Regions from separate parts of the Sporosarcina thermotolerans genome, predicted to be linked through region 1. Evidence: riboswitches for the same ligand, from Rfam matches in the RefSeq annotation. Region 1 holds a riboswitch; each other region holds the start of a gene.
The links. Region 1 has a riboswitch for S-adenosylmethionine ahead of ACFPZG_RS05480 (methionine biosynthesis PLP-dependent protein). Riboswitches for the same ligand answer to the same signal wherever they lie in the genome.
Positions count from the first base shown of each region.

Region 1 (4,436 bases):
ATGAAAATCCGTTATTTATTCGCGTTATCGGTTGTAAGTTTACTTGTTTTAGTTGTATTTACAGTTGGGGTCGGAGTTAACGAGGAGTTCTTCGGAGCTGCTGCAAATATCGTTATTTATGCGATTATACCTGCAATTTTTTTCGGGTATTATTTCAATAAGTATCCGAACGTGATTCGGGATACGGTTTTCTTCAAGGGGATAAAACCGTGGGGTCCAGCCATAGTTGGCATCGTCATTGTATCTATCGTACTCTCTTTAAGTTCATTTTGGTTGCTCGTCTTTGTCGTTGACCCAATACTCCCGGCATTTGCTGATTTTCTAATGACTGAAGTGCCAATGCCTACGAATCCCGTCTTATTGGTAACTGAAATTATTGCTATCACCATCTTGGGCCCGATTGTCGAGGAATTCGTCTTCCGGGGAGTTTTCTTGCATCGCTTCATGAAGAAAACATCAATGTGGGGCGGTATTTTGATATCGAGCATCCTTTTCGGGGTTTTGCATGCCGATATGATCGGCGCTTTCCTATTCGGACTTATCGCATGTCTACTTTACTTGCGAACCGGAAACCTTTTACTACCGATTTTGATGCATATATTGAACAACACGCTTGCTGTGATCTCTTCATTTTTGCCAGCCTCATGGTTCGATGGCGTGGTTATCGCAACGCGTGAGGATATTATTAACAATGCTAGCACATTGTCTGTCCTACTTGTTATCAGTTCAATTTTAACTGCCTATATCGTAGTAAAATTAGGAAAAGGTTTATCGAAGAAAAGAGAAGAAGCAATGAGTGCACTTGAAACGATATCCGAGTGAGCGAAAGGGCGACTGAATCGCCCTTTTTTTCATCCAAATAATTTCAACCCGACTGCCCCACCGATGATTAAGCATAAGAAAAGGATCCGTTTCCATCCAGCTGCTTCCTTGAAAAACAAAATGCCCATCAAGACAGCCCCCGCAGCACCTAATCCAGTCCAAACTGGGTACGCAGTCCCCATCGGAATTTCACGCATCGCAAGCGATAGAAAATAAAATCCTATTGAAAATGTAGCGACAATTACTATCAATCGTTGCCATGACCTCTTTTGCAAATATAAGTTAATGGACATGACTCCGAAAATCTCGCCTAAACTGGCGATGACAAGATAAACCCATGCCATTTCATTCGCCCCCCTCTTCCACCGGGATTGACTCAACGGAAGTCATCTTTATCCCAATAACACCGACGATAATAATTGCAATGAAAAACACCTTCATGATGGAAAGCTCCGCATTGAAAAACAGAAAATCGACCAACACAATCGCCGCAGCTCCAGAACCGGTGAAAACCGCATAAACTGTCCCCGACGGCAGCTTCTCACATGCTTTTATAATTGCGTAAAAGCTGATGATGATCGCAACAACAGTCCCCGCCCACTCTATGGCGGAGTCGGAATACCTAAGTCCAATCACCCAAAACACTTCGATGATCGCCGCCAATAAAACATAAAGCCAAGCCAATAAAAATCCCCCTCACCACTCAACATGACCCCATTATAGCAAATCATTTATAAAGTTATTTTCAGAGCTCTCTTGCAATCTATACAGAATCATGGTAATTTTAGATAAATCATTTTTCCAACAATTATATATTTTGTTTCTTATCAAGAGAGACGGAGGGATTTGGCCCGACGAAGTCTCAGCAACCAGCTCGATTTGGCATGGTGCTAATTCCAAAAGACGACCCCGTCTTGAAGATAAGAAGATTGATCTCAACAACCGTTGAAGGCCCTCTTCTTATTCGAAGAGGGCCTTTTTATATCGATAAACCAAAGGAGATGGACATGTTGACAAATCATAGCATAAACACGAAATTGGTACAGTTAGGAAATCATAGCGATCCGAGAACAGGAGCAGTCAATCCCCCAATCCACTTCTCCACCGCCTACAAACATGACGGCTTAGGGCTCTCCACAGGATACGACTACACAAGGACGAAAAACCCAACACGGACAATCCTCGAAGAAGGAATTGCCAATTTGGAAAACGGCGACCGAGGCTACGCATGCAGTTCCGGGATGGCAGCTATCCAACTTTCCCTCTCCATCTTCAAGCCTGGAGATGAACTGATTGCACCTGACGACATATACGGAGGTACCTATCGTCTGTTCAAACAATATGCCAATATATATGGCATTACGACATTCTATACTTCATTTCAAAATGTAGAAGAAACAGAGAGGCTTATCACAGAGAACACAAAAGCACTTTTTATCGAAACACCGACGAATCCGCTTATGCTGGAAATAGATATTGAAAAATACGCGGCGCTTGCGAAGAAACACGGGTTGCTGTTAATCGTCGATAATACGTTTTTAACGCCTTTCTATCAGCGCCCAATTGAACTTGGTGCGGATATCGTCATCCATAGCGCGACAAAATACATCGGTGGTCATAATGATGTATTGGCCGGACTTGTTGTTGCGAAAGGGGAAGAATTATGCAATCTTTTAGGCGAAAACCATAATGCGATTGGCGCCACGCTATCCCCTTTCGATTCATGGCTTGTCGTCCGCGGATTAAAGACATTGCATGTACGGATGAAACAACATGACGCAAATGCAAAGGAGCTCGTCGCCTATTTGGAAAATGAACCGCTTATAGCGGATGTCCTTTATGCAGGAAAAGGTGGAATGATTTCCTTCCGACTTCAAAACAGCGAATGGATCGGTCCGTTTCTCAAGAACTTACACCTTATTACTTTTGCTGAAAGCCTCGGCGGTGTAGAAAGCCTCATTACATATCCGACGACACAAACCCATGCTGATATCCCTGAGGAGGAAAGGGAAAAACGTGGAGTGGACAAACGGCTATTGCGTTTTTCCGTAGGGTTGGAAGAAGCTGAAGATTTAATTGACGACTTAAAGCAAGCCCTAACAGCAGCTTCAAAATCCCCCGTTCTTTCTAACTAATAAAAAAGGCCGCCTTGAGCAACTCAAGGCAGGCCATTTTTTAAAATTATGCTTGAAGTTCAGCAAACGCTTTAGTCTTTGAATAAAACTCGATAAAGTTGTTCACAACTTTATCCAAGAAATCAATCGTCGCTTGGTCTGTCAATTGTCCAATCTCATCGACTTTTTGTTGAATCGAACCAATGAATACATCATTTCCAGGCAAAAGTGCAGGTGAAAGCATCGGGTTAGAAAGTATTTGTTTTAAGTGTATTTGTGCACGCACTGTACCTAACACTCCCGCCGAAGCCCCGATCATGAATGCAGGCTTATCTTTTATAGCGAAGTTGCTTCGTGATAGCCAGTCGACGGCATTTTTCAATACGCCAGGAATCGAGTAATTGTATTCGGGAACAGCGAAAAGAATTGCGTCCGAATCCCTTATGTTATCCATGAATTCAGTAACGATTTCCGGAGGATTGCTTTCCAAGTCCACTGAAAACATCGTTAGGTCATTGATGAAAACAGGAGTGATTTCCAATTTTCCTACATACTTTTTCCTTAAAAATTCAACCACACCTAAATTGACTGATTTAGAACTTGTACTACCTATAATCGCCTTAACCTTAATAGTCATCTTATAAAATCTCCTTTATACATATCGTTTCCAGACCAAGGCAAGGTATGCATTAGAGCATATGCCATGAATCGAAAACTTTCCTTAGATAATATCTCATATTCAAAATACTTTCTCAACAAATTTAGTTGGACCTTAACTTTATTTTTTGTTCATTTGTAAAAATATTCTTTTAGATATTTCCTATCTATAGAATTGGCAAGTCCCTTAATGAATAGTGTATGATAATCATAATAACGCATGAGACGTATTTTCTTTTTTAGTAATGAAGGAGGATCCAACTGATGAACGAGGCAAAATTGCAAAAAGAAGCAATGCATATACTGAAGCTTACGAGCAGGACCTTTTATATACCGATTAAATTGCTGAATCCAACGTTGCGCAAGACAGTGGGCTCCGCCTACTTATGTATGCGTGCGATTGATGAAATCGAGGATCACGAGGAATTGCAGCCAGATAGCAAGCAGTATTTACTTCGGTCTACGAGTAAGCTTTTGCAGAACGATATATTTGATGTAGCCGCATACAGGGATTTACTGAAGCCGTATGAAAGTCTATTGCCTGAAGTCACGCTAAGGCTTGGCGATTGGCTCACCGTCTGTCCAGCCGGCATCGTTGAAAAAGTAAAAGAGTCGACTAGCATAATGGCGGACGGCATGGCGAAGTGGGTCGAAAAGAATTTTGTAATCAAAACGAAGGAAGATCTTGACGAATATACCTATTATGTCGCAGGCCTTGTTGGTGTGATGTTATCCGATATTTGGGAGCAATTTGATGGCACGAAAACGGATCGGGAACTTGCTATCGGGTACGGCCGCGGCCTACAGGCGGTGAACATGCTTCGCAATCAGGACGAAGATGCA
Region 1 is NZ_JBHSRM010000009.1:12,139-16,574, forward strand. Features, by position in the region: gene ACFPZG_RS05465 (CPBP family intramembrane glutamic endopeptidase) at 1-822, shown strand, start outside; gene ACFPZG_RS05470 (DMT family transporter) at 852-1,166, opposite strand; gene ACFPZG_RS05475 (DMT family transporter) at 1,168-1,506, opposite strand; SAM riboswitch class I at 1,644-1,749, shown strand; gene ACFPZG_RS05480 (methionine biosynthesis PLP-dependent protein) at 1,830-2,957, shown strand; gene ACFPZG_RS05485 (NADPH-dependent FMN reductase) at 3,004-3,573, opposite strand; gene ACFPZG_RS05490 (phytoene/squalene synthase family protein) at 3,855-4,436, shown strand, end outside.

Region 2 (4,436 bases), on a different contig from region 1:
GACCTTGCCCACTTAACACACAGCCAAGTTCTCCTTTCCACTTAAAGAGTTCTCATTCTTCGTCGTAGAGTTCTCCTTTCCACATAAAGAGTTCTCGTTCTTCGCCATTTAGTTCTCCTTTCCTCTAAAAGAGTTCTCGTTCTTCGTCGCAGAGTTCTCCTTTCCACTTAAAAAGTTCTCGTTCTTCGCTCAGGAGTTCTCCTTTCACCAAAATAAAAAACAGGAAGGCTGGATTTCTCCATTCTTCCTGTCTCTTTATTCAATCATCCAATTATTAATTAGACAATCCAGCTCTATCCTTCAATTCTTCCGCCTTATCCGTGATCTCCCAAGGAAGTTCAACGTCTGTACGACCGAAATGGCCATAGGCTGCTGTTTGTTTGTAAATTGGACGGCGAAGGTCAAGCATTTTAATGATGCCTGCAGGGCGTAAATCGAATAACTCACGCACGATTTCCACAAGCTTGCTTTCCTCTACTTTACCTGTTCCGAATGTATCAATCGAAATAGAAACTGGCTTCGCCACACCGATTGCATATGCCAATTGCACTTCACAACGATCCGCAAGCCCAGCTGCAACGATATTCTTCGCAACATAGCGCGCAGCATATGAAGCGGAACGGTCCACTTTTGTAGCATCCTTCCCGGAGAATGCACCACCGCCATGACGTGCATAGCCGCCGTATGTGTCAACGATGATTTTACGTCCCGTCAATCCTGCATCCCCTTGTGGGCCACCGATAACGAAACGGCCTGAAGGGTTGATGAAGTATTTAGTTTCTTCATCTAATAACTCCGCAGGGACGACCGGCTGAATAACTTGTTCTTTCAAATCTCTTTGAATTTCTTCAAGTGTCACATCAGGAGAGTGTTGAGTCGAAATAACAATCGTGTCAATACGGACAGGATTATTATTTTCATCATATTCTACTGTTACTTGTGTTTTTCCGTCCGGACGCAGATAAGTAAGAATATCTTCTTTACGTACTTCAGCAAGGCGGCGGGCAAGTTTATGGGATAAACTAATAGGCATCGGCATGAGTTCAGGTGTTTCATTACATGCAAAACCGAACATCAATCCTTGGTCACCAGCTCCGATTGCGTCAAGCTCCGCATCTGTCATTGTTCCTTCTCTTGCTTCAAGCGCCTGATCCACGCTTGCCGCGATGTCTGGGGACTGCTCGTCAATCGAAGTTAAAACAGATGAAGTTTCCCAGTCGAATCCGAATTTAGCACGTGTGTACCCGATTTCTTTCACTGTATCCCGTACAACTTTCGGAATGTCGACATAGGTAGTTGTTGTAATTTCACCTATAACAAGAACTAATCCTGTTGTAATTGTCGTTTCACACGCCACGCGTGCATTTGGGTCTTCCTCTAAAATCGCGTCCAAAATAGCGTCAGAAATCTGATCGCACATTTTGTCCGGATGTCCTTCAGTTACCGATTCCGATGTAAACAGTCGGCGATTTGTCATTGTTGTTTCCTCCTTAACAGCTTGCAAATATTGATACGGTACTCTAATTGTCCCAGTAAGTTCAGCGCCTAGAGAGTCGACGTCAACATACACAAGGATTAAGGGCCTGTAAAATGAATATAAAAAGCCCTTCGCTCACGTAAATATACATGAGGAAAGGCAGAATTTCAAAAGCAGCACCTTTCACTCTTATCGTCCAAGGAATTCAACCTTGCTCCAGGTTTGGCACCTTCTCGCAGGTATATATGCGCAGGTTGCCGGGCTTCATAGGGCCTGTCCCTCCGCCAGCTCGGGATAAGAGTATCCGTTCATCTAACAATAGTAAGTAAAGAAAGTGGTTTTGTCAAATATTTTTGATCTAACCGCTTGTGTTTTCAATTAGTATAGACTATTATTCTAAATGTGTTATACTATTTACGAAATGTGATGACACCCGTGACTCGGGATTACACGCAAAGGACGGTACGAACAAAATGATCTCAGCGAAAATTGAAAACGGACTACATGAGTTACTTTCAGGCAATAACGTAAACATCCAGCCTTCAGTGGCAGAGTTAGTTGAAAAAGCGACAGCTCGTGGAGAAGCTAAACTTTCTGCAGATGGAGCACTTACTGCGCAAACTGGAAAGTATACTGGCCGTTCACCTGGAGATAAGTACACAGTCGAAGAAGATTCTTCCAAAGATAAGATCGATTGGGGCAAAGTTAACCAACCGATTTCCAGTGAATTATTTGATTCATTATATACAAAAGTGATTAACCATCTAAAAAAGAAAGACGAACTATTCGTTTTTAAAGGCTTTGCAGGAGCTGATAAAGATTCACAGCTTTCCATTCAAATTATTAATGAATTCGCTTGGCAAAACCTATTTGTTCAGAATCTATTCATCCGACCTACTGAAGAAGAATTGAAAGCACATGAAGCACAATTTACAATACTTGCTGCTCCATCTTTCAAAGCAGATCCAGCAGTCGACGGCACGAAATCCGAGACTTTCATCATTGTATCACTTGAGAAGCGCATTGTCCTTATCGGAGGAACAGAATACGCAGGAGAAATGAAAAAATCGATTTTCTCTGTCATGAACTACTTGCTTCCTGAGCGCGGAATTCTTCCTATGCACTGTTCAGCAAACGTTGGTGAAGAAGGCGATGTTGCCCTATTCTTCGGCCTTTCAGGTACAGGAAAAACGACTCTTTCCGCTGATGCTAACCGTAAGTTGATCGGTGATGATGAGCACGGCTGGTCTGATAACGGTGTATTCAACATCGAAGGTGGATGTTACGCAAAATGCGTCAACTTGTCTCAAGAAAAGGAACCAGAAATCTTTGGAGCGATCCAATTCGGTTCAGTTCTTGAAAACGTTGTGCTTGACCCAGAAACACGTATCCCAGATTATGACGATAGTTCATTAACTGAAAATACACGTGCAGCTTATCCAATCCAAAATATCGAAAACATCGTAACACCGTCCGTTGCAGGACATCCGAAAGCAATCGTGTTCCTAACTGCGGATGCGTTTGGCGTGTTACCTCCAATTTCGAAATTGACGAAAGAACAAGCGATGTATCACTTCCTAAGCGGTTTCACATCGAAGCTTGCAGGAACTGAGCGTGGCATTACTGCACCTGAGGCTACTTTCTCAACATGCTTCGGTTCTCCATTCCTACCGCTTCCAGCGACTGTGTACGCTGAAATGCTTGGTAAGAAAATCGATGAGCATGATGCACAAGTATTCCTTGTAAACACTGGTTGGACGGGTGGCGTTTACGGAGTTGGTAAACGTATGGAATTGAAACATACACGTACAATGGTCCGTGCTGCAATTGCTGGCGAATTAACTGATGTTGAATTTGAAGAAAATGCAATTTTTGGCCTTGCTATGCCAAAAGCTATTGAAGGTGTGCCAAGCGAAGTGTTGAACCCTCGCAATGCGTGGAGCGATCCTGCAGCATACGATGAAAAAGCAAAAGAATTAGCGGACCTTTTCCGTGAAAACTTCAAGAAATTCGGTCATGTCTCTGAAGAGATTACACTAAAAGGCGGACCGATTGCTTAATAAAAGCTTTCTATTAGTATCATATATGCCAAGAAAAACAATACGTTTTTCTTGGCATTTTTTATTTTTTACAAAAGAAGTTAACGATTGTCCAATTGATTGAAAGTGAATAGGAATGCATTTCATTCACATACTAAATAATGATCCATGATTTAATGGAAAACATGAAGAAATGAGGGAAGAAAAAATGGGCATTTTAAGCGGAAATCCTAAAGACGAGCCAATGCATTATGGTGAGGTAATTGGTTGTTGGGCATATTCGGGAGCAAATAAAGGATTGATCAGTGGTTATGAAGCATTCATCAACCATGCCGGCGATGAGGATCTGATTGAACTATTAAGGGAAGCCATTGAAATGATGAAAGCCGAGAATAAAGCTGTGGACAAGGTGTTAAAGGATAATGGAGTGACTCCTCCTCCATCATTGCCTGAACGTGCTAAGGCGAATGCAGAAGAGATTCCTATAGGTGCACGATTTATGGATCCAGAAATAAGTGGTGCGGTATCCATTAACGTAGGGCAAGGACTTGTTTCCTGTAGTCAGGTCCTTGGTCAATGCTTACGTGAAGATATCGCGATGATGTTCGCCAAATTCCATGCCGATCGTCTTATGTTCGGTGCAAAATTATTAGAGCTTAATAAGAAAAAAGGATGGATCATCCCTCCACCCCTCAACGTACATTCCAAATAACTAGGAAAAAGCAGCTGAAATAAAATTCAGCTGCTTATACTTAAAATCCCCTATAGAGATATTCTCTGGAGGGGATTTCTTAATTTATTGTTCCTTCATCCAATTGCATAAGTCTCTTACAATTTGAGCATTGTGCAGGGCAGGAAAGTAATGTGTATACTCTGGAAAATACCAAGTCTTATATGATTTATTATGTTCCCTTAATGCA
Region 2 is NZ_JBHSRM010000013.1:677,861-682,296, forward strand. Features, by position in the region: gene metK (methionine adenosyltransferase) at 275-1,477, opposite strand; SAM riboswitch class I at 1,664-1,778, opposite strand; gene pckA (phosphoenolpyruvate carboxykinase (ATP)) at 1,951-3,537, shown strand; gene ACFPZG_RS11315 (DUF3231 family protein) at 3,725-4,228, shown strand; gene ACFPZG_RS11320 (alpha/beta hydrolase family protein) at 4,313-4,436, opposite strand, start outside.
Region 2: it holds a riboswitch for S-adenosylmethionine, as region 1 does, so the genes downstream of both, metK (methionine adenosyltransferase) here and ACFPZG_RS05480 (methionine biosynthesis PLP-dependent protein) in region 1, are expected to answer to the same signal.

Region 3 (4,436 bases), on a different contig from region 1:
ATTAACCTACTGAGTAGTTCTTGTGTGCAACGACAGTTAGATTGGATGCGACACCAATCCGTTCTGCATCATCCTCGGAAATCTTCACGATAACCGAATTCTCGAGTATCTTGTGGATTGTTCCATTCACCTCATGATCATTGCGGGTAAATGAAATCTCTTCGTCGATATGACGAGCCGAGACAAAATCTGAAACGGGTTTCTCCCTACGTGGAAAAGCCAATCGAATCCCTCCTACTGTGCATTCTCACCATAAACTAAAAAGAAAAAACGCCAAGGTCTGTCCTTAGCAAAAAAAGTCATGATGGAAAACAACTAGTCGAAAACGATCTTAATCAAGTTGTCTACTATTAGTATACCACAAATTGTCGAACTTTGCAGAATCAGAATCCAGGCCGCAGATGAAAAATTTGCATTCTTGCACTCATACGCAACTACTAAATGCAATCCATACTATTAGACTATTCTGTTTTTTCCTTATCATCATCTGTTTGTACTTGAAGCTGCACGACCTGTTTATCAGGTGGGGGAGTTGATGGATCAAAATCAGCAAAGGCTAATCCCAACGCAGCACCAACAGCTAATAAACGACTTTTTGTTTGTATCCATTTCGAAACTTTTTTCATTCTCCACCTACCTTTCACCTGACTGTTCGTGCAGTTGCTTGCAACGTAACTACAGTGTGAGAGCTATCATTTTTATGTTAGTGCAGTAGTAAAAGTATCACTTCATTTTTGTTTGCTTCTATTTCTTGAACGATGCACGAATCCTCGGCTCGGTTCTGTTACGAATCCGCCTGAAGTTTTCAAAATGCTTCCAAATTGCGATTAAGAAAAGTAATAGCGATATCAGTATCGGCCAGTAGCCATCCAGCCAAATGGCCATTGCCAAGAGCGTGATATAGAGCATGATGACGCCAAACACGAGAATATCCGTCGCGAGCGCAACAAGAATGAATAAGAGCAATCCAGCAAGCCCGAACCACCAATCGATTGCAAATAGCACTCCGATTACAGTTGCAGTTCCTTTTCCTCCGTTGAATTTCATATGGAAAGGAAAATTATGACCAAATATCACGGCTGCACCCGCAATGAATAATAGCAAAGTGATTTGGTCCGCGGGTAATCCAAAATGTTCGGCAAGCAACCTTACAATAATTACGGCCAAAACCCCTTTGCCAATATCAACCAAGGCAACGAGTGCGCCATATTTTTTCCCAAGTACAATCATCGCATTCGATGCGCCGGCATTCTTAACCCCTGTCTCTTTCAGATTAACCCCGGAAATCCATCGCGCGATTGTCGATCCATGCAAGCAACCTACTATATATCCCAAAACTACAATACTAATGATCCATAAAGTCATATAAAATCCCCCGAGAAAGAATTTTTTAATAGTGTACTCAAGAACCCATGGCACGCGCTCAAGAATCGGTTTCCGTGCTCAAGAACCCATGGCCCGCGCTCAAGAATCGGTTTCCGTGCTCAAGAACCCATGGCCCGCGCTCAAGATTTCGTTTCCGCGCCCAACAACTCGAGTCACGCGCTCAAGATACCGTTCCAGCGCTCAAGAACCCACTCCACGCGCCCATGAATACGCCCCCATAACCCTACAATTAAAATTATCATAACATTAATGACAAAGCGCAAGTTTCAGAAAAAATAAATTTGCCCCCTTGACTTTTAAAAAAGAGTCTCCTATACTGAACAACAAGATGAAAAACTGAATACCCAAACTCTTATCAAGAGCGGCGGAGGGACTAGGCCCTGCGATGCCCGGCAACCGGCAAGTGATGAACTTGCAAAGGTGCTACTTCCTACAGATTCGTGCGAACGGTCTGAAAGATAAGAGGAGGAATAAGCGAAAGCGTAACCCTTCTCTTAGCGAAAGGGGTTATTTTTTTTATTCCAAAAACCCCCAACGCCTCCGCATTGAACTATTTTCATCTTAAAAAATCCACTGGAGGTAATTAAAATGACTAACAAACAACTTCAACCTGAAACTCTTCTTTTACACGGCGGGCAAAAGCCGGATCCTGTGACTGGTTCCCGTGCTGTGCCGATCCACCGTACAACCGCATTCGTCTTCCGTGACACTGAACATGCCCAAAACCTTTTCGGTCTGCAAGAAGCAGGCAATATTTACACGCGAATTACAAATCCAACTGTTGCTGTTTTTGAAGAAAGAGTCGCCCTACTTGAAGGTGGCACTGCTGCAGTAGCACTATCTTCCGGAATGGCAGCCATTGCGTTCTCAATTTTGAATATTGCTGGAGCAGGGGATGAAATCGTTGCCGCAAGCAACCTTTACGGTGGTACGTATAATCTATTCGCCGTGACACTTCCTCGATACGGAATCACTGTCAAATTCGTTGATGCAGAAGACCCTGAAAACTTCCGTGCCGCTATCACTGAAAAAACAAAAGCTATTTTCGCAGAAACAATTGGGAATCCAAGCCTTCAAGTGCTCGATATCGAAGCGGTCGCAAATATTGCGCATGAGAATGAAATCCCGTTCCTCATTGACAACACATTCGCGTCCCCATACGGATCGAACCCAATCGAATTTGGAGCAGACGTTGTCATCCATTCCGCAACTAAGTGGATTGGTGGTCATGGCACAACAATTGGTGGTGTGGTCGTCGATGCTGGGAAATTCGACTGGACGAAGGGCAAGTTCCCAGGATTCACAGAGCCGGATGAAACATATAATGGTCTGCGCTACGGAATCGATACAGCTGCAGCTGCATTCGCTACGAAGCTCCGCGTTCAATTATTACGCGATTTCGGACCTTGCTTAGATCCGGACAGTGCTTTCAACTTCCTTCAAGGGCTGGAGACACTTCATTTACGTGTTACACGCCATAATGAAAATGCCGTTAAAGTCGCTGGATTCCTACAGAACCATCCATCTGTGGAATGGGTAACATATACAGGTCTTGAAGATCATCCGACATATGAAAACGCGAAGAAATACTTGAAAAACGGCTTCGGTTCTATCATCGTATTCGGCATTAAAGGTGGCCGTGAAGCGGGTCGCAAAGTTATTGACAATATTACACTTTGGTCGCATGTGGCGAATGTCGGTGATGCCAAATCATTAATCATCCACCCGGCTTCCACAACGCATCAGCAATTGTCAGCGGAAGATTTAGTAAAATCCGGAGTGGCTGAAGAATTAATTCGCCTATCAGTCGGTTTGGAGTCAACCGAAGACATCATTGCGGACCTTGAGCAGGCAATTGAAAAGGCGGTACCGGTCACTGTTCAATAACAGGCGTCTTGCTCTTTAATAGCTGGCGCCCTGGGAAAGGGTGTTGAGGAATGCCGTCGATTAAAGTGGCGATACTTGGATTTGGTACGGTTGGTGAAGGTGTATATAGGATTCTCCAAGAAAAACGGGAAGAGCTTAAAAAAAGCACGGGATTCACCGTTGATGTCGTATCCATCCTTGTGAAAGATAAGATGAAAAAACGTACGTCGATAACAGACGTTCAAATTACGGATGATTTTCGAGATATACTGAACAACCCAACAATTGATATTGTTTTTGAAGCAATTGTCGGAGAAGAACCTGCCTATACATATTTATCCGATGCAATCGAGAAGGGTTGCCATATCATTACTGCGAATAAAAAGATGTTCGCAAAACATGGCCCTGCGTTGATGAAACATGCGGAGTTCCGTAATGTGCAGGTCGGTTTTGAAGCAACGACAGCAGGGGGAGTCCCAATTATTCGGACTGTGACCAATCTTCTTGCGGGTGATCGGGTGAAACGGATACAAGGCATACTGAATGGCACTTCGAATTTCATTTTAACTAAAATGAGGAATGAAGGATCTTCATTCAAGGAAGCGCTGTTGGATGCACAGCAAAAGGGCTTCGCGGAGGCCGATCCGTCTGATGATGTGACGGGAATGGATGCATTCCGTAAATTGATGATCCTTAGTTCGCTTGCTTTCGGGCAACAGCCTGACTGGGATGAAGTTCCGGTTATTGGAATTGATCATCTTCAAGCGCCTGATCTGATTGACGCGTCAAAAGAAGATTATCGATATCGTCATGTTGCCGATATTCGGCTAAATGAGAATGGAAAAATGCAGGGCACTGTTGGCCCTGCATTAATAGGTGTGAATCATCCATTTTTCAATATCGACGGAGTCGATAATGCTGTCATTGTTGAGACCGAATATCTTGGTTCGCTGACACTAATAGGTCCGGGGGCTGGAATGTATCCTTCCGGCAGTGCGATGATTGCCGATCTGTTGCATATTATCCGTCAACATGAGGCTGTTTTGATACCAAATTAATTTAAAAGGACTGCACTGGAAAGTTGTATCGAGAAACTTCCAGTCAGTCCTTTTTGTTTATTCCCTAACCTTTACCTTTTTCTTCGGCCTTTCGCCTTGCAATGCTTTGATTAGAGAAATGACCAT
Region 3 is NZ_JBHSRM010000011.1:27,348-31,783, reverse strand. Features, by position in the region: gene ACFPZG_RS06520 (DUF2187 family protein) at 2-223, opposite strand; gene ACFPZG_RS06515 (hypothetical protein) at 462-626, opposite strand; gene ACFPZG_RS06510 (glycerol-3-phosphate acyltransferase) at 745-1,365, opposite strand; SAM riboswitch class I at 1,736-1,851, shown strand; gene ACFPZG_RS06505 (O-acetylhomoserine aminocarboxypropyltransferase/cysteine synthase family protein) at 1,975-3,273, shown strand; gene ACFPZG_RS06500 (homoserine dehydrogenase) at 3,324-4,310, shown strand; gene ACFPZG_RS06495 (glycine betaine uptake BCCT transporter) at 4,368-4,436, opposite strand, start outside.
Region 3: it holds a riboswitch for S-adenosylmethionine, as region 1 does, so the genes downstream of both, ACFPZG_RS06505 (O-acetylhomoserine aminocarboxypropyltransferase/cysteine synthase family protein) here and ACFPZG_RS05480 (methionine biosynthesis PLP-dependent protein) in region 1, are expected to answer to the same signal.

Region 4 (4,436 bases), on a different contig from region 1:
GATCTCAAGTTGGACATCGCCGTAAAAAATCAGTTCAGGCTTAGCCATCCGCATATGTCGTTCAACCTGCTTGCCGAAAAATGAAGAAGGCGTGTAGGACATCTCAGTTTTCACGAACTTCGGATTGTCAGCTGAATCGGTCGCACTCATTGTGAAATAACCAGGTGTCGTTTTTGCGTTCCACCATTTGAAGAAGCCCGAAAATTCGACTGGCGCAATATAGACAAATTCCCCGTCCACTTTTTGGATTTGTAAATGCCCCAACTCGTAATAGCTTGTATTCGGTACTTGCCCGAATGCTTTTTTCATTTTATTCCGGGCAAATTGCGGCGGCACACTCGCAGGTGTTTTTGTTTCATCGAACGCTTTGATTTCCACTTGCTGATCCATTTCCACTGCTTCATATTTTTGATCGGCATTGAAGAGTGGTGCACTAAGGATGAATGCACTTACGGATAGCGCCGCCAAAAACAGTACCACCTTAATGCTTCGCTCTTTCCCTGTTGCAAAGATTATGCCAAGAATCGTTGCAGCTAACAGCATGGCCCATAGCGACGTCCAATTCCTGTCCAAATTCGTAAGGTAATAAATTAGAAATGTGAACAAGCCTATGAGAATAACCGCTCCGGACAAGGCGCCAATCCTATTAAAGGCAGCTTCCCCGTTTTCTTTAGACCCGAACGGAACGATTATAATTGCGGATATGATTCCAACCACTAGTGAAAATAGCAATAAATTTATCATGCAAACACTCTTTTCTTATAAAATTTTCACTCACCTACTATACGAATGAACTTGCCATTAGATTCATTTTTATTTTAGAAAATTTATCGCAATCATAATAAAAAAAGACAATCCGCACAATTGAAGCTGTACGGATTGTCCTTTTTATATCGTCCTTCTAACCCTTAATACTTTGTACATCCTGTGTCCGAAAATCCCAGCAAGTATCGACAGTAAAATATCCTTAGGAAGTGGCGGTACCATCCACATCCAAGCAACTCCGTAACTGAATGCATCTGGAGCCGCAGCCCACAGCTTGTATGCAAAGTACATCCAATTCGTCCCGATTACGTAATTTATGACAAGGGCAACAAGCCCTGCAACGACATAACTTCGTAAACTGCCGTACTTTTCGACAATTTTCCCCGCTACAAATGCAACTAATATAAACGAAACAACGAAGCCGAAAGTCGGTACCAAAATGAAGCCAAAGCCCCCTTGGAACTTTGAAAAAATAGGTGCACCCGCCAAACCTGCGAACATATACACTGTCATCGAAATTGCACCGAGTCGGCTTCCAAGCAAAAGCCCTGCCAACACGGCAAAAAAGGTTTGCAACGTTATCGGGACTCCGCCAATGACAAGGAAAGGCACGAACCACGTTATATTCGCTCCGATCATCATCAATGCCGCAAACATCCCACAATAGACAATACTGAATGCACTCATACCCGTTTTTGTTTTTACACTAGCTGTTGTCATAATCCACCTCATAATTTGAGTTATCTTCAATAGAATAAAAGTTAACTCAAATTGTGTCAACCTGTTTCTCAAACAAGTTAACCATAGGTATATAAAAAAATCGACAGCATTCCGGCTATCGATTCCTCTTCAATCATTCTTTATCTTCACTTTTTGGGAATAAAAAATAGGATATTGTACCGCTAAGGATAGCAGCACCTATCGATATCCATACTCTGGATGTTCCTGGTACTTCCTGAAAGTTTATATGGAGCATATACCATGAAATTCCGGCAACAAGAAGTGCAATTGGAATTGAAAACTTGAAAATCCTCAACGTATTCACCTTCTATTTTTTGTTCGTATGCCCATTCTATCATAATTCATCTATTGACGTATTAAACATTTAACGGTATGATGTTTTAAATTATTCTAACAACTAAATTAATATTTTCTTATCAAGAGAAGCTGAGGGACTGGCCCGTCGAAGCTTCAGCAACCAGCCGTTGTAATCGGTAAGGTGCTAATTCCAGCAGGTTTATATGACCTGACAGATGAGAAGGATAGCGAATTATCGCGTTTTTTTAAAAGCCTTCTATTTCAAGAAGGCTTTTTTATTTTTATATTAGAGCGGGAGGATGAAGGGCTTGAAATTACTTGATCGATTGCAAAACGAAGTACTTGTCGCAGATGGAGCAATGGGAACTTTGCTTTATTCATACGGGATTGACTTTTGTTATGAAGAATTGAATGTCGAGAAACCTGAAATCATCGAAAAGATACATAGGGATTATATTGCTGCAGGCGCTGATATCATCCAGACGAACACGTATGGCGCAAATTTCCTTAAGCTTGCCCGTTATGGCCAAGAAGATAGAGTGAAAGAATACAATGAGGCGGCAGTCCGTATTGCAAAGCGGGCGGCAGCTCCCGGAAATCAGTATGTCCTTGGGACAATCGGGGGACTACTTGGCATCCGTAAAAGTGATGCATCAACTTCAGAAGTGCTGAAGTATGTTCAACAACAAGCAGACGCGCTGCTTACCGGCGAACCCGATGGATTGTTGTTGGAAACGTATTATGATTTCGAAGAGTTATCAATGGTCGTCACAGAGCTAAGGAAGATGACCGATTTGCCGATTATCGCGCAAGTTTCGATGGATGAACCAGGAATTCTTCAGAATGGATTGCAATTAAATGATGCCCTTCATCGCCTCGAGTCGTTAGGGGCAGACATTGTTGGCGTCAACTGCCGATTAGGTCCTTACCATACGATCCAAGCTTTTGACAATGTGACCTTGCCGAAGCATGCGTTCCTGTCCGCTGCACCGAATGCAAGCTTGCTCGATGTAGAAGACGGCAGAATCGTTTATGCGTCCGAAGCAGATTATTTCGGTCGGGCGGCAACATTACTCCGCGAAGAGGGCGTCCGTCTTATCGGGGGATGCTGCGGAACGACACCAATGCATATCGCCGCCGCGAAAAAGCAATTAAGAGGTCTGCCCCCGATTATAGAGAAAGTCGTCAATCCAAAGAAACCAATCGTCATCCGTGAAGCCGACCCTGTCAAATATGAACCACTGCATATAAAAGCAAAAACGAAACGGACGGTCATTGTGGAGCTCGATACACCGCGACACTTGGAGACCGATAAGTATTTTGAAGGGGCAAACCTACTATACGACGCTGGCGTTGATGCGGTTACTTTGGCCGACAACTCACTTGCCTCCCCCCGCATTAGCAATATGGCGATGGGTTCGATCTTGAAGCATGAATATAATGTGCGACCGCTTGTCCATTTGACATGCCGTGACCATAATTTGATCGGACTCCAATCCCATCTTATGGGTCTTGATGCGTTAGGCATTCACGATATCCTTGCCGTCACGGGTGACCCGACGAAAGTAGGCGATTTTCCAGGCGCAACGAGTGTCTATGACGTTTCCAGCATGGAATTATTGCAGCTTATCAAGCAGTTGAATGAAGGAATTTCATTTACAGGAAAACCGCTTCGTAAAAAGGCGAATTTCTCTGTAGCAGCCGCGTTCAACCCGAATGTACGTGTCCTTGATCGAGCGGTAAAGAGGCTCGAGAAAAAGATTGAATGCGGAGCAGATTATATTATTACACAGCCAGTCTATACGAAAGAAAAGATTATTGACATCTACGAAGCAACGAAACATTTAGATACACCGATTTTCATCGGTATCATGCCACTAACGAATATTCGGAACGCCGAATTTTTACATCATGAAGTGCCTGGCATCAAGCTTTCCGAGGAGGTCTTGGAAAGAATGCGTGCATGCGGGGATGATCGAGAAAAGGCGACACAGGAAGGCATCACTATTGCCAAGGGATTAGTCGATACAGCCGCTGAGCTATTCAACGGCATTTATATCATTACTCCGTTCCTGCGCTATGACATGTCACTGGAACTAATCAACCATATTAAAGAGCTCGACGCGGAGAAGGAGAGGAAAATTGTCCATGCCTAAACATCTCATAGAACAGCAACTTGAAAAAAGAATCCTCATCATAGACGGGGCAATGGGCACGATGCTGCAAGCGGAGGACCTGTCTGCACACGATTTTGGCGGAGAGGAGTATGAAGGCTGTAACGAGTACTTGAATATTCTACGGCCGGATATCTTAGGGAAAATCCATCGTGCCTACCTTGAGGCTGGCGCAGATATAATCTGCACGAACACTTTCGGGGGCACCCCTCTTGTATTGGACGAATTCAGCCTTGGCCATCGTGTCCGTGAAATCAATAAAAGAGCTGTTGAAATTGCAAAACAGTGTGCTGCCGAATACTCAACTAGTGAATGGCCGCGTTTCGTTGCCGGAGCAATCGGACCGACTACGAAGACACTTTCCGTCACTGGGGGCATTACTTTCGATAAGTTATCCGATAATTTCTATGTTCAGGCAAAGGCTTTAATTGAAGGCGGTGCCGATCTTTTATTGATGGA
Region 4 is NZ_JBHSRM010000029.1:31,613-36,048, reverse strand. Features, by position in the region: gene ACFPZG_RS18005 (hypothetical protein) at 1-744, opposite strand, end outside; gene ACFPZG_RS18000 (biotin transporter BioY) at 889-1,485, opposite strand; gene ACFPZG_RS17995 (histidine kinase) at 1,619-1,801, opposite strand; SAM riboswitch class I at 1,917-2,025, shown strand; gene ACFPZG_RS17990 (bifunctional homocysteine S-methyltransferase/methylenetetrahydrofolate reductase) at 2,112-3,959, shown strand; gene metH (methionine synthase) at 3,952-4,436, shown strand, end outside.
Region 4: it holds a riboswitch for S-adenosylmethionine, as region 1 does, so the genes downstream of both, ACFPZG_RS17990 (bifunctional homocysteine S-methyltransferase/methylenetetrahydrofolate reductase) here and ACFPZG_RS05480 (methionine biosynthesis PLP-dependent protein) in region 1, are expected to answer to the same signal.